DNA from 2 places in the Bacillus luti genome. Region 2 is predicted to be linked to the other one. Evidence: riboswitches for the same ligand, from Rfam matches in the RefSeq annotation. Region 2 holds a riboswitch; the other holds the start of a gene.
The links. Region 2 has a riboswitch for lysine ahead of EUC40_RS21635 (amino acid permease). Riboswitches for the same ligand answer to the same signal wherever they lie in the genome.

Region 1 (5,998 bases), 880 kb from region 2:
TTCTGGCACCCAGTGCTACAAGCTTCATTCGAATTATCATCAATGGGAATTCGTGTTGATAGTAAATCACTTGATGAGCAGTTAACGAAAACAGGTGATGACTTCAAACGTGAATATGATTTCCATAAAGGTATTTTAGAAGACGTACTACCATTAACAATTGGTGGTGGTATCGGACAATCAAGAATGTGCATGTACTTCTTACGAAAAGCACATATTGGTGAAGTTCAATCTTCTGTATGGCCTGATGATTTACGTGAAGCTTGCAAGAAAGAAAACATTCATCTATTTTAATAGAATTATGAAGGAGAGTGGCTCAGGAATAGAGTTACTCTCTTTTTTACTTTGTAAAAGTGAGTTTTACTAATAACTGAATTCATTATTATGAGGGAATTCAAGGGAGGATTAGAGGGAAAAGATTGCAAGGATATATGTGATAAGAAGTGAGAAGAGTCCGTTATATTTCCTAGGAAAGGGTAAAGTGAATAATAAAATTGCTTTATAATGATTTTTTGATGTTAGTGATATGTTAAAAAAATGTTTGGATAGAGTATTGAAATCTATATGTAAAATGAAAATACATTTTTAAAAGCTCAAACAAGCATAACCACGTTCTAAAGTTAGGACGTGGTTAAAAATATAGTGGTTTCATTTATAATGAATTTCTGTTTGGCATAGCCAACAATTTTTTAAAAAATATCACTTACTTGTTACCAAGTTCTTCCGCTAAACCGATTAAAATTCCTTCAGTTCCGCGAATGTAGCAGAGACGGTATGAGTTCTCGTATTGAACTACTTCGCCAACGAGCTGAGCACCATGCTTAGTAGTAAGCCTAGATACCATTTCGTCAATGTCTTCAACGGTGAACATGACGCGCAAATATCCGAGGGCGTTTACAGGAGCTGTTCGATGATCTGCTATAGCGGGCGGAGTAAGAAATCGCGAAAGTTCAATTCGGCTATGTCCATCTGGTGTAACCATCATAGCAATCTCTACGCACTGAGAACCGAGTCCAGTTACGCGACCAGCCCATTCACCTTCGACAGTGGCCCGCCCTTCGAGTTTCAAACCAATCTCCTCGAAGAAAGAGATTGCGTTATCGAGGGATTCTACAACGATGCTGACATTGTCCATTCTGAGTAATTTGTTTTTCGTCATTGTCTTTATCTCCTTATATGTAAAAATATATTATCTGATCATCTTCTTAATTATACTATTAAAAAGTTGAAAATTCCTTTTAAATAAAAGACCTTGTCACAGTGTGGGAAAATGTGACAAGGTTTTTTCAGGTATAGTATACAACATCTTGTTAACGAACAACACTTCGAAAATCTTCTACTATTGAGATACGCATGAACTTTATTTTGTGAATGTTATCATGTTCAAGTAGTTTCAAGAATTTGATACTGGAGTTGTTATTCGATAGAACAATTTTGACTTTCTCGCAAAACATTTCTACCCTATTTTTATTTATATAGGAAGGAAATAGATTCATATAATTTGTTTTAAGTTTTACGAGTGGAAATTAACTCATCTGCACTAAAGGCTCAATTTTCGCCATAAATGATTGATGAAGTGCTTCAACACCTGTAACTAAATGAAGACGGTCAATAACGACAGACACTTTAATTTCAGATGTACTGACCATTTTAATATGAATACCTTCTTCTTTTAAAGTAGTGAACATATTAGCAGCAACTCCTGGGTTAGATACCATACCAGACCCTACAATGGATACTTTTGCTAAATGATTTTCATATTCTACAGATTCATAGTGAAGCGCCTCTTGGTTTTGTTCCAATACTTCTAATGTTTCTCTTAAATCATTAGAATGGATTGAGAAGGAGAGGTGAACAGTTCCTTCATTTGTAATACTTTGAATGATGATATCTACATTAATGTGTGCCGCTGCTAATGTAGAGAAAACGGTTGAAAGTGAACCTTGTTCTAATCCTTTAATGGTGATACGTGTAATATTATCTTCAAATGCAATACCTTTAACGATTGATTGTTGTTCCATGTTACATTCTCCTTTTACAATTGTTCCATTTTCTTGTTCCATACTTGAGCGAACTTCTAAAACGACATTATGATTTTTAGCAAATTCAACAGCACGTGGATGTAATACGCCAGCGCCGAGGTTTGCAAGCTCTAACATTTCGTCATAAGAAATTTCATCTAATTTGTAAGCAGTTTTTACAACTCGTGGATCAGTCGTGAAAACGCCTGTCACATCCGTATAAATATCACATTTTTTCGCTTTTAATGCCGCTGCTAATGCGACAGCAGTCGTATCAGAACCACCGCGTCCAAGCGTTGTAATTTCATAATCTTCACTGACTCCTTGGAAGCCAGCTACGATAACAATTGTGCCTTCAGCAAGATATGACTGAATTCTATCAGTGTTAATTTCAGTAATCCGTGCACTACTATGCACAGATTCTGTCGTAATACCAGCTTGCCATCCTGTTAATGAAATGGCGTTATAGCCTTTTGTTTGTAGTGCCATTGTTAATAATGAAATAGTCACTTGCTCTCCTGTAGATAGAAGCATATCCATTTCACGTTTACTTGGATTTTCTGTAATAGCGTTAGCAAGAGCTACAAGTTCATCTGTATTTTTTCCCATTGCTGAAACGACAGAGACAATACTATGTCCTCGTTCATATTCTTCAATAATTAAATTTGCTACATGTTGAATGCGTTCGATGCTTCCGACAGAAGTGCCGCCAAATTTTTGTACAATCGTTTCCATTATGAATTCCTTCTTTCGTCCATTTTTAAGAATAGGTTAGGACATATATAAATCCCAATATTCCTGTAGTTACCAGAGAGAAAAACAAAAAACACCATCTCAAATAAGTGAGGATGGTGCTGTTACAGGAAAAGGGAAACAGAAAACGGAGCTAATAAAAAAAACCGCCAAAAAAGGAATACCATGAAAATGATATCTCTTTTTTGTAGATAGCTCTTCATACGTACATGTCTGTACATATGACAGTTCTGTTTCTATTCGAAAACAGCCCCAATTGATAAATGCAGAGAAGTTTATCAATTTCGGCAACACTTCCTTTCCTCTAATTTCATAGACATCTCTGTGTCTCCATTAGAATACTTATAAGTATTGCAACCTCTATCTCACGTTTTAGGCGAGAGTGTTTGATTTATGAAGTTGTTGGTAACATTTGTTTTATAATAATTTAAATTTTTCGGGGAATCAAGTGTTTTATATATATTTTAAAAATTCTTTCTATTTGTAGAAAAAGTTTGTGAAAAATGTAGCAAAATAAATTCATTGCATGTACATTAAAAATATAGTGCATTGGAGGTGGAAGAATGCAAAGGAAAAACCCTATTTATGTTTCGATAGAAATGGAAACAACGATGGAGAAATTATGGGAATATACGCAAGAACCAGACATACATACAGAGTGGGATGCTCGCTTTACTGAAATTTCATATTTAGAGAAAAAAGAGGGAGAACCGCAGCAATTTTTGTATAAAACAAAGATCGGATTTGGACTTGAAATAGCTGGGGAAGGGGAATCGATAGGTGAGATTAGAAAAGAAACTGGAGAACGGATTTCGTCTTTGAAATTTTGGACAGACAATCAATTATCGCTTATACAAATGGGACGTGGGTATTGGAAGTATACACCGAATGATGAATACATTCATTTTGAAACACAATATGATTATGATACAAGATTTGGCCGTATAGGGAATGTAATAGATTCATATGTTTTTCGCCCGTTATTAGGCTCTGCGACTGCTTGGAGTTTTGATGCTTTAAAATTATGGTTAGAAAAGGGACTTCATCCTAAGTTGCTAATTAGAAGAACAATGACATATTGGCTCGTCTGTTTTTTATTCGCTTTTGTATGGCTATATCAAGGGATTGTACCGAAAATAATCTTTACTCATTCAGAAGAAGTGAAAATGCTTTCGGTCATAATTGGTTCAACTGAAAATAGTATTTTTATTCTTAAAATAATTGGGCTGTTAGAAGTTATTTTTGGTGTCATATGGTTACTTCCATTTCCAAAACGAAATGTATTTATACTACATATTTTCGTGTTAATAGCCTTAACGATAGCAGCAGGATTTACGAATATCGCAAGCTTTACAGAGCCGTTTAATCCAATTACGTTAAACCTGCTTCTAATTGGATTATCGATTGTCGGTTATATGAATAGCTTCGATTTGCCAAGTGCAAAAAATTGCAAGAGGACGAGAAAGGGATAGTGTATGGCTAATATTTATGAAAGACTATTAGGGGATTCTTATAAAAAACTTCATCCAAAATTACAGAAACGCTATGAAATTACAGAAGAGAATAGTTTTATTGGGGAAGGAAAGATGGATGAAATTTATGGTGGTTCTTTTTTCGTTAAATTGATTTTAAAGATTGCATCGATGTTTCGTATGTTTTTCTCAGAACGGGGAAAAAAGGTGCCTTTTGTAATACATAATACTGCTGGACGAGATAAAGCTGGAAAAGAAATGGTAAGGTGGAATCGCACGTTTTATTTTCATGATAAGGAAAGATATTTTAATGCGGTTATGCAACTGGATGAAGAGAATAATGAAATTGTAGATTATTTTGGTGAACCACATTTACTCGTCTCTACATTGAATTTTCATATTGATGAGTTAGGGGCAATGCATATTTCTTCAAAGAAACAATGGTTCTATATGTTTGGAAGAAAAATCCCTTTACCAAAGCTTTTATACGGAGAGGCAAAAATTGTTGAAAGTTATGATGAAGAACTACAATGTTTTCGAATTCATGTTCAAGTACGAAATCCGTTAATTGGTTCGCTATTTTCCTATAAGGGAACGTTTGTGGAAAGGAAATAAATGATATGAGAAATATAATATTTGGTTTTGCTTGTTATATTGTTTTTCTAATATGTGAGTGGCCGTATGTAAAACCTGTTGAAGCAATTATATTATTATCTATTTTGTTATTTATACCGATGTCTTTTTGTATTATTGATAAAAGAGCACGAAATGGATCGTATTTATTATTTTATAAAGCCGTATCGTTTTTATATCCAGTAGCAGCGATTTGTGCAATGCTAGCTTTCGTAACAAATCAATTTTTCTTTGCGATAATTTGGTTTGTATATACGGGGATCGTTGCGTTATTTGGTATAAATAGATTACTAGAAAGAGGACGGAAGCCATTAGAAGAAACGGCTATCGATAGTGCGTTTATTTATTTGTTTTTAGGTGGTTTCTGGTTTTTTGCTTCAGTAGCAAAGATTTCGATTATGCAATTTAGTTCTGACATTGTTTTACTTACAGCTGCACACTTTCATTATTCGGCATTTCTATTGCCGTTATCAGCGGGTTTAATTGGGAGGAAGAGAGAAAAGAGAAGTAAAGTATATGATGCAATTATGTTTATTATAGTCATTTCACCGATGACAGTTGCGATTGGTATTACATACTCAAGGATATTTGAATTTTTTGCAGTGTTCCTATATTTATGCGCTATTTATGGTTATGGGATTTATGTTTGGCGCACAAAATTTAATGCTATCAGCGCAAAGATTCTTTTAATCATTTCGTCTAGTACGCTCATGGTCACAATTATGTTTTCACTCATTTATTCATATGGGAATTTGAAACAAGTAATGACAATTACAATTGCACAAATGGTTTGGATTCACGGTGTCGTAAATGGGGTTGGAGTAGCGCTACCGGCATTTGTTGGTTGGATGATGGAAAAGAGTGCTCCTAATTATAAGTACTATGGAAAACCAATGAGTCGGTTAAGAGGAAGTGTAACAATTGGTGAGGCGTTTTTACATAGTAGAAATTTAGTAGATAGTAAGGAATACAACGGTTTAGTTGATAAAATGAATGATTTTCATAGTGAGGCATTTGACACGGCGAAGATTCCTTTAAGTATTATTCGTTTTTATGAAAATACAACAGCGTATAAGTTACAATCGCATATTAAATGGGCTCGTTGGTTCCGCCAGTTTG
Region 2 (5,998 bases):
TTGAAATAAGAGAATGTTCTGTAAGAAAGGGCATACAAAATAAAAAAAGAATAAGAAATCGTTTTCACAAACATTTCATTTGAAAAATATTCTCAAACCCCCTACAATCACCTTATACTCACTCTTACAAGTTGCTATTTTAGGAGGACTAATCATGACAACTAGCAATACGTACAAATTTTATTTAAACGGAGAATGGAGAGAAAGCTCTTCAGGAGAAACAATCGAAATCCCATCTCCATACTTACACGAAGTAATTGGACAAGTACAAGCAATTACTCGCGGAGAAGTAGATGAAGCAATTGCATCTGCAAAAGAAGCTCAAAAATCATGGGCAGAAGCTTCTCTACAAGATCGCGCAAAATATTTATATAAATGGGCTGATGAGCTCGTAAATATGCAAGATGAAATTGCCGATATCATTATGAAAGAAGTCGGTAAAGGATATAAAGATGCGAAGAAAGAAGTTGTTCGTACAGCTGACTTCATTCGTTATACTATCGAAGAAGCTTTACATATGCACGGAGAAAGCATGATGGGCGATAGCTTCCCGGGCGGTACAAAATCTAAACTTGCGATTATCCAACGTGCACCACTCGGTGTTGTATTAGCAATCGCACCATTTAACTACCCAGTAAACTTATCTGCTGCAAAACTTGCACCAGCATTAATTATGGGTAACGCTGTTATTTTCAAACCTGCAACTCAAGGTGCAATTAGCGGTATTAAAATGGTTGAAGCACTTCATAAAGCTGGCCTTCCAAAAGGTCTTGTAAACGTAGCTACAGGACGCGGTTCTGTAATTGGTGACTACTTAGTAGAGCATGCTGGCATCAATATGGTATCGTTCACAGGTGGTACAAACACAGGTAAACATTTAGCGAAAAAAGCTGCAATGATTCCACTTGTATTAGAACTTGGTGGTAAAGACCCTGGTATCGTTCGTGAAGATGCTGACTTACAAGATGCTGCAAACCATATCGTAAGCGGTGCATTCTCTTACTCTGGTCAACGTTGTACAGCTATTAAACGTGTACTTGTACACGAAAACGTAGCGGACGAGCTTGTTAGCTTATTAAAAGCGCAAGTAGCTGAGCTATCAGTTGGATCTCCAGAACAAGACAGCACAATCGTTCCATTAATCGACGACAAATCTGCTGACTTCGTTCAAGGTTTAGTTGACGATGCTGTAGAAAAAGGTGCTACAATCGTTATCGGTAACAAACGTGAGCGTAACTTAATTTACCCAACATTAATCGACTACGTAACAGAAGAAATGAAAGTTGCTTGGGAAGAGCCATTCGGCCCAATCCTTCCAATCATCCGTGTTTCTTCAGATGAGCAAGCAATTGAAATTGCTAACAAATCAGAGTTCGGCTTACAAGCAAGTGTCTTCACAAAAGACATTAACAAAGCATTTGCAATTGCTAACAAAATCGAAACTGGTTCTGTTCAAATTAACGGACGCACAGAGCGCGGCCCTGACCACTTCCCATTCATCGGTGTAAAAGGTTCAGGTATGGGCGCACAAGGTATTCGTAAGAGCCTTGAGTCTATGACACGTGAAAAAGTAACTGTATTAAACTTAGTTTAATCTTATATGTAGAAGCTGATCTAGTTTTAGATCAGCTTCTTTTTATACAATTTAGTTCACGAGTTGTTTCTCCATAGGTAAATTCACATATTCTACAGAAATTTGATACCCTAGCCATCTCTCAGCAATATGTTCAAATGAAGAAACAGAGCCTGTTGTAAAAAAACGATGCTTCGGATTCAAATTGTCAGACAGGATTCCTTTGTGCTGTAAAATTGTGCTTAACTCTATCGCTGTTTCTTCTGCAGAACTAATAATCGTTACACCCTCTCCTAGTTCCTCTTTAATATAAGACTCTAAAAGTGGATAATGCGTACATCCGAGAATTAACGTATCTATATCTTCTTTCGTTAATGGCAGTAAAGCTTGTTTCACTTGCTGCGTTACATATGCTATATCTTCTAATTGATTTTCTACAACTGTAGCTAAAGTCGGACACGCGTGACTATGCACTTCCAAATATGTATCAAGCTCGTGTAATGCTTTTTCATACATATTAGACTGGATCGTACCTACAGTTCCAATTACTCCGATTTTCCCTTTCTTTGTCACTTTAATTGCCGCTCTTGCTCCTGGATGTATAACGCCAATAACCGGAATGGACAGTGCTTCTTGCAGCGCAGTCAATGCAGCTGCTGCACCAGTATTACATGCTACAACTAGAGCTTTTAACGGAAACTGTTTGAGGAATTCAACCATTTCAAATATGAAAGATTGTACCTCCTCTACACTTCTTGGTCCATACGGACAACGCTTATTATCACCAATATAATAAATGCTCTCTTTCGGCAATTGTCTTATAATTTCACTCGCAACTGTTAATCCCCCAACTCCCGAATCTAGCACACCTATTACGGAACTTTTATGACCTGTAGACATATACTTCATCCCCTTCTCAATCTTCTAGCCCTCATAATATTTATTATATTATGAAAATTCGATATTACATAATAATCCCTCTCTCTTTTAATCACAAACTCTTCTCTATAATCTGATTATTACTATATCCATTGACGTATAAAAATTCATTTGTTACTCTTAAATACGTTAATTTAATATTTAAATCCTCATTCGTATCTCGGTGAGGTAGAGGTTGCAATCATTAAGAGTATCATTTCAGGAGATGTAGTGGCATTGATGAAGAAATGAGAAAGGAATGGTTGCCGAAGTAAGTCGTGTCCACCATGCACGCTTGCTGGGTCTGCATTTAATAAGTGCAGAACTGTCACAAACGTTTCGTTTGTGGAGAGCTATCGAGAGGTATGTCGTGGGTTTCTTATAAGATAGAAAGCATGTAGCGGCAAATTACGTGCTTTTTTTGTTTTGTTTGGGACTTCTCTTCTCTACTAAGAAGACATACATATCTCCTCGCTTGACTTGGTTATACTAACTTTGGAGGTATTTTCTATGCAACAAAAAAAATGGGGCTTTTGGGTACTAACAGCTTTCGTTGTCGGTAACATGGTTGGCGCTGGGATTTTCATGGTGCCAAGTACGTTAGCACAAACAGCAAGCCCTCTCGGTGTCACTTTAGCTTGGTTAACAACAGGGTTTGGTGTTTTAATGCTAGCTCTTGTTTTCGGTAATTTAGCAATTCGTCGTCCTGACTTAACGACAGGACCACAAAGTCATGCATATGCTTTATTCTCATCACCAAAAAAGAAAAAAATGGCTGGTTTCAGTATGGTATGGGGATATTGGGTTGCAAACTGGGCAAGTAACGTTGCCATTATTACATCTTTTGCGGGATATTTATCACTCTTCTTCCCGATCATGAAAGATACACGACTACTATTTTCAATCGGTTCTTTCAACATAGAAGTCGGAAAACTAATTACATTTACTATTTGTTCCATCTTACTATGGGGAACTCATATTATATTAACAAACGGTGTAAGCGGAGCTGGAAAACTAAACTTCTTAGCAACAACAACGAAAGTAACTGGATTCCTTTTATTCATCGTCGTTACTTTATTCGCATTTGAAGCTTCTAAGTTTGGACAATGGTACACACCGATGGTCGATAAATCAGGTGTATCACACGGCCTTCTTTCACAAGTAAACTTAGCCGCTCTTACAACACTTTGGGCATTTATCGGCATTGAATCAGCCGTTCTTTTATCAAATCGTGCTACTTCTCCAAAAACAGTAAAACGTGCAACAGTTGCAGGATTACTAATTACAGTTGCCATTTACTTAGGAATTACGATTTTAACAATGGGTGTGCTTCACGTTGATAAATTACAAGCTTCTGAACGTCCATTAGCGGATGCATTAAATGCTGCAATGGGTCATGGCGGCGGGAAATTGATGGCATTACTTGCTCTTACTTCCCTATTCGGTTCTATCTTAGGCTGGATTTTATTAAGCTCAGAAGTGCCTTATCAAGCAGCAAAAGAAGGTTTCTTCCCTTCCTTCTTTGCAAAAACAAATAAAAAAGGAAGTCCAATTTACTCATTACGACTAACAAACATTATGTCGCAAGTGTTCTTATTCTCAACATTATCAGGAACCATTGCGGAAGCTTATACATTCGTTATTACCGTCTCGACTTTAGCTTATCTCATTCCATATCTCGTTTCGCCAATCTTCCAGTTAAAACTAGTTGCAACTGGTGAAACGTATAAAAATGAAATGCGGGCAAGAATTACAGATGGTATAGTCGCAGTTATCGCACTTTGTTACGCACTATGGGTTATTAAAACGGGTGCATCCGATATTAAAACGTTCCTTCTCGGAATTGGTTTATTCGTAATCGGTTTTGCCTTCTATCCATTAATGAATCGTGATCAGAAAAAAAATAACGAAAAGAAAAACGAGCAAGTTGCATAACGCAATTTGCTCGTTTTTTCTTTTGTAAAACATATATAATAGAACAAAGAGGTGAAAAACATGTCAATCGAATCACTATGGAGCAGTCGCTTCCAACAACATATTCAAAATATCATTACATACTTTGCACGTATGATTAACGGTTTACTATATAGCTTTATCTTTATTTCATGCGTTGGCGCATACTACTATGCTCAGTTTCTAAAAGCATCTCCTTCTAAAGGAATATCTTTACTACTCATCACGATTGTACTTACATTCATTATAACGAGATGCTCGATCCGTACATTTATTCAAAAACCTGATGCTGTCTATTTGCTTGCATTAGAAGAGAAACTAACATCTTATTTTAAAAAGTCTCTTCTATATAATTACATCATTCAGCTTTTCCCATTATTATTTACGTTCCTTATTCTCGTTCCACTTGCCCTGCAATCATTACAAGTAACGGTACCTTTCTTATGTACAATCTTTATCGTTTTAATGATTACGAAAGCTTGGAATATGTACATACATTGGATGTGGCGTGATAGTCACGAAAAAAGCATATGGCTTATCACTCGTCTTATTTGTAACGCACTCATTATTTACATGCTGTTTTATACAGCAAATGTAATCGTGTTAGGCGGATTACTTTTACTTCTCGCTTTCCTATTTCTATATACGAAAAAACAACCTACAAAACGAATACCGTGGGACTACATAATCGAGCAAGAAGAAAAAATGGACATACGCTTTTATCAATTTGCGAGCATCTTCACCGATGTACCGCAACTAAAAAAACAAGTAAATAGCAGAAAATGGCTTACGAATTGGATTGAACCTTTATTACATAAAAAACGAGCAACTTTCTTCTATTTACATACACTAGCATTTTTACGCGGAAATGATTATTTCGGTATATATACTCGCTTAGGGTTAATCGGTGCTTTCGCCTTATATTTTGTTCCGAATATATATGTAAAAGGTGCTATCGCTTATATCGTCCTATATATGATTTCTATGCAGCTTCGCTCTCTGTGGAAATATTTTTCGGGAAATATTATTGTAGCATTATATCCGATTGGTACTGAGAAACGAATGAAGCAATTTCTTCACTTAATTTTCATATTGCTAGTCATTCAATTAGCTGTATTTTCAGTTGTTATACTTGTTTCTACAGGACAAATTCTACATAGTCTTATCATTATGATTGCCGGGTTACTATGGATCAAATTTATTATTGTACCAAAAACAAAAAAACGGATTTCCTCATTTTAACGTAAAAGAGGCTGTATACAACAGCCTCTTTTCTCGTCCTAAAATTTCTTATCACTATTCATAGGCACTTCTCATATAGTGAAAATGACTATACAATTCCACTCCATACGTTAAACAATGATTTCACACATACAAATAAAAAAAGATGGGAGCCCTACTATGAACAACACTCCACCTTCAACGCCCCAAAGTTCAGCAGCAACGAATAAGCGTGAAGTGACCTTACAAACATTACGCGTCGTCGGACTTATTGTACTTATTAGCGGCTACATATTGGTCGCGCTTTCTGAAGTAGGAACGTTAAAAACCCTT

Region 1: another riboswitch for lysine. It lies ahead of EUC40_RS17220 (aspartate kinase); the one in region 2 lies ahead of EUC40_RS21635 (amino acid permease).

Annotation. Positions count from the first base shown of each region.
Region 1 is NZ_CP040336.1:3,395,645-3,401,642, reverse strand. Features, by position in the region: gene asnA (aspartate--ammonia ligase) at 1-294, shown strand, start outside; gene EUC40_RS17225 (VOC family protein) at 704-1,159, opposite strand; gene EUC40_RS17220 (aspartate kinase) at 1,527-2,756, opposite strand; lysine riboswitch at 2,959-3,145, opposite strand; gene EUC40_RS17215 (DoxX-like family protein) at 3,338-4,246, shown strand; gene EUC40_RS17210 (DUF4166 domain-containing protein) at 4,250-4,861, shown strand; gene EUC40_RS17205 (YndJ family protein) at 4,867-5,998, shown strand, end outside.
Region 2 is NZ_CP040336.1:4,273,709-4,279,706, forward strand. Features, by position in the region: gene gapN (NADP-dependent glyceraldehyde-3-phosphate dehydrogenase) at 155-1,594, shown strand; gene racE (glutamate racemase) at 1,646-2,473, opposite strand; lysine riboswitch at 2,674-2,855, shown strand; gene EUC40_RS21635 (amino acid permease) at 3,002-4,426, shown strand; gene EUC40_RS21640 (ABC transporter permease) at 4,487-5,686, shown strand; gene EUC40_RS21645 (hypothetical protein) at 5,846-5,998, shown strand, end outside.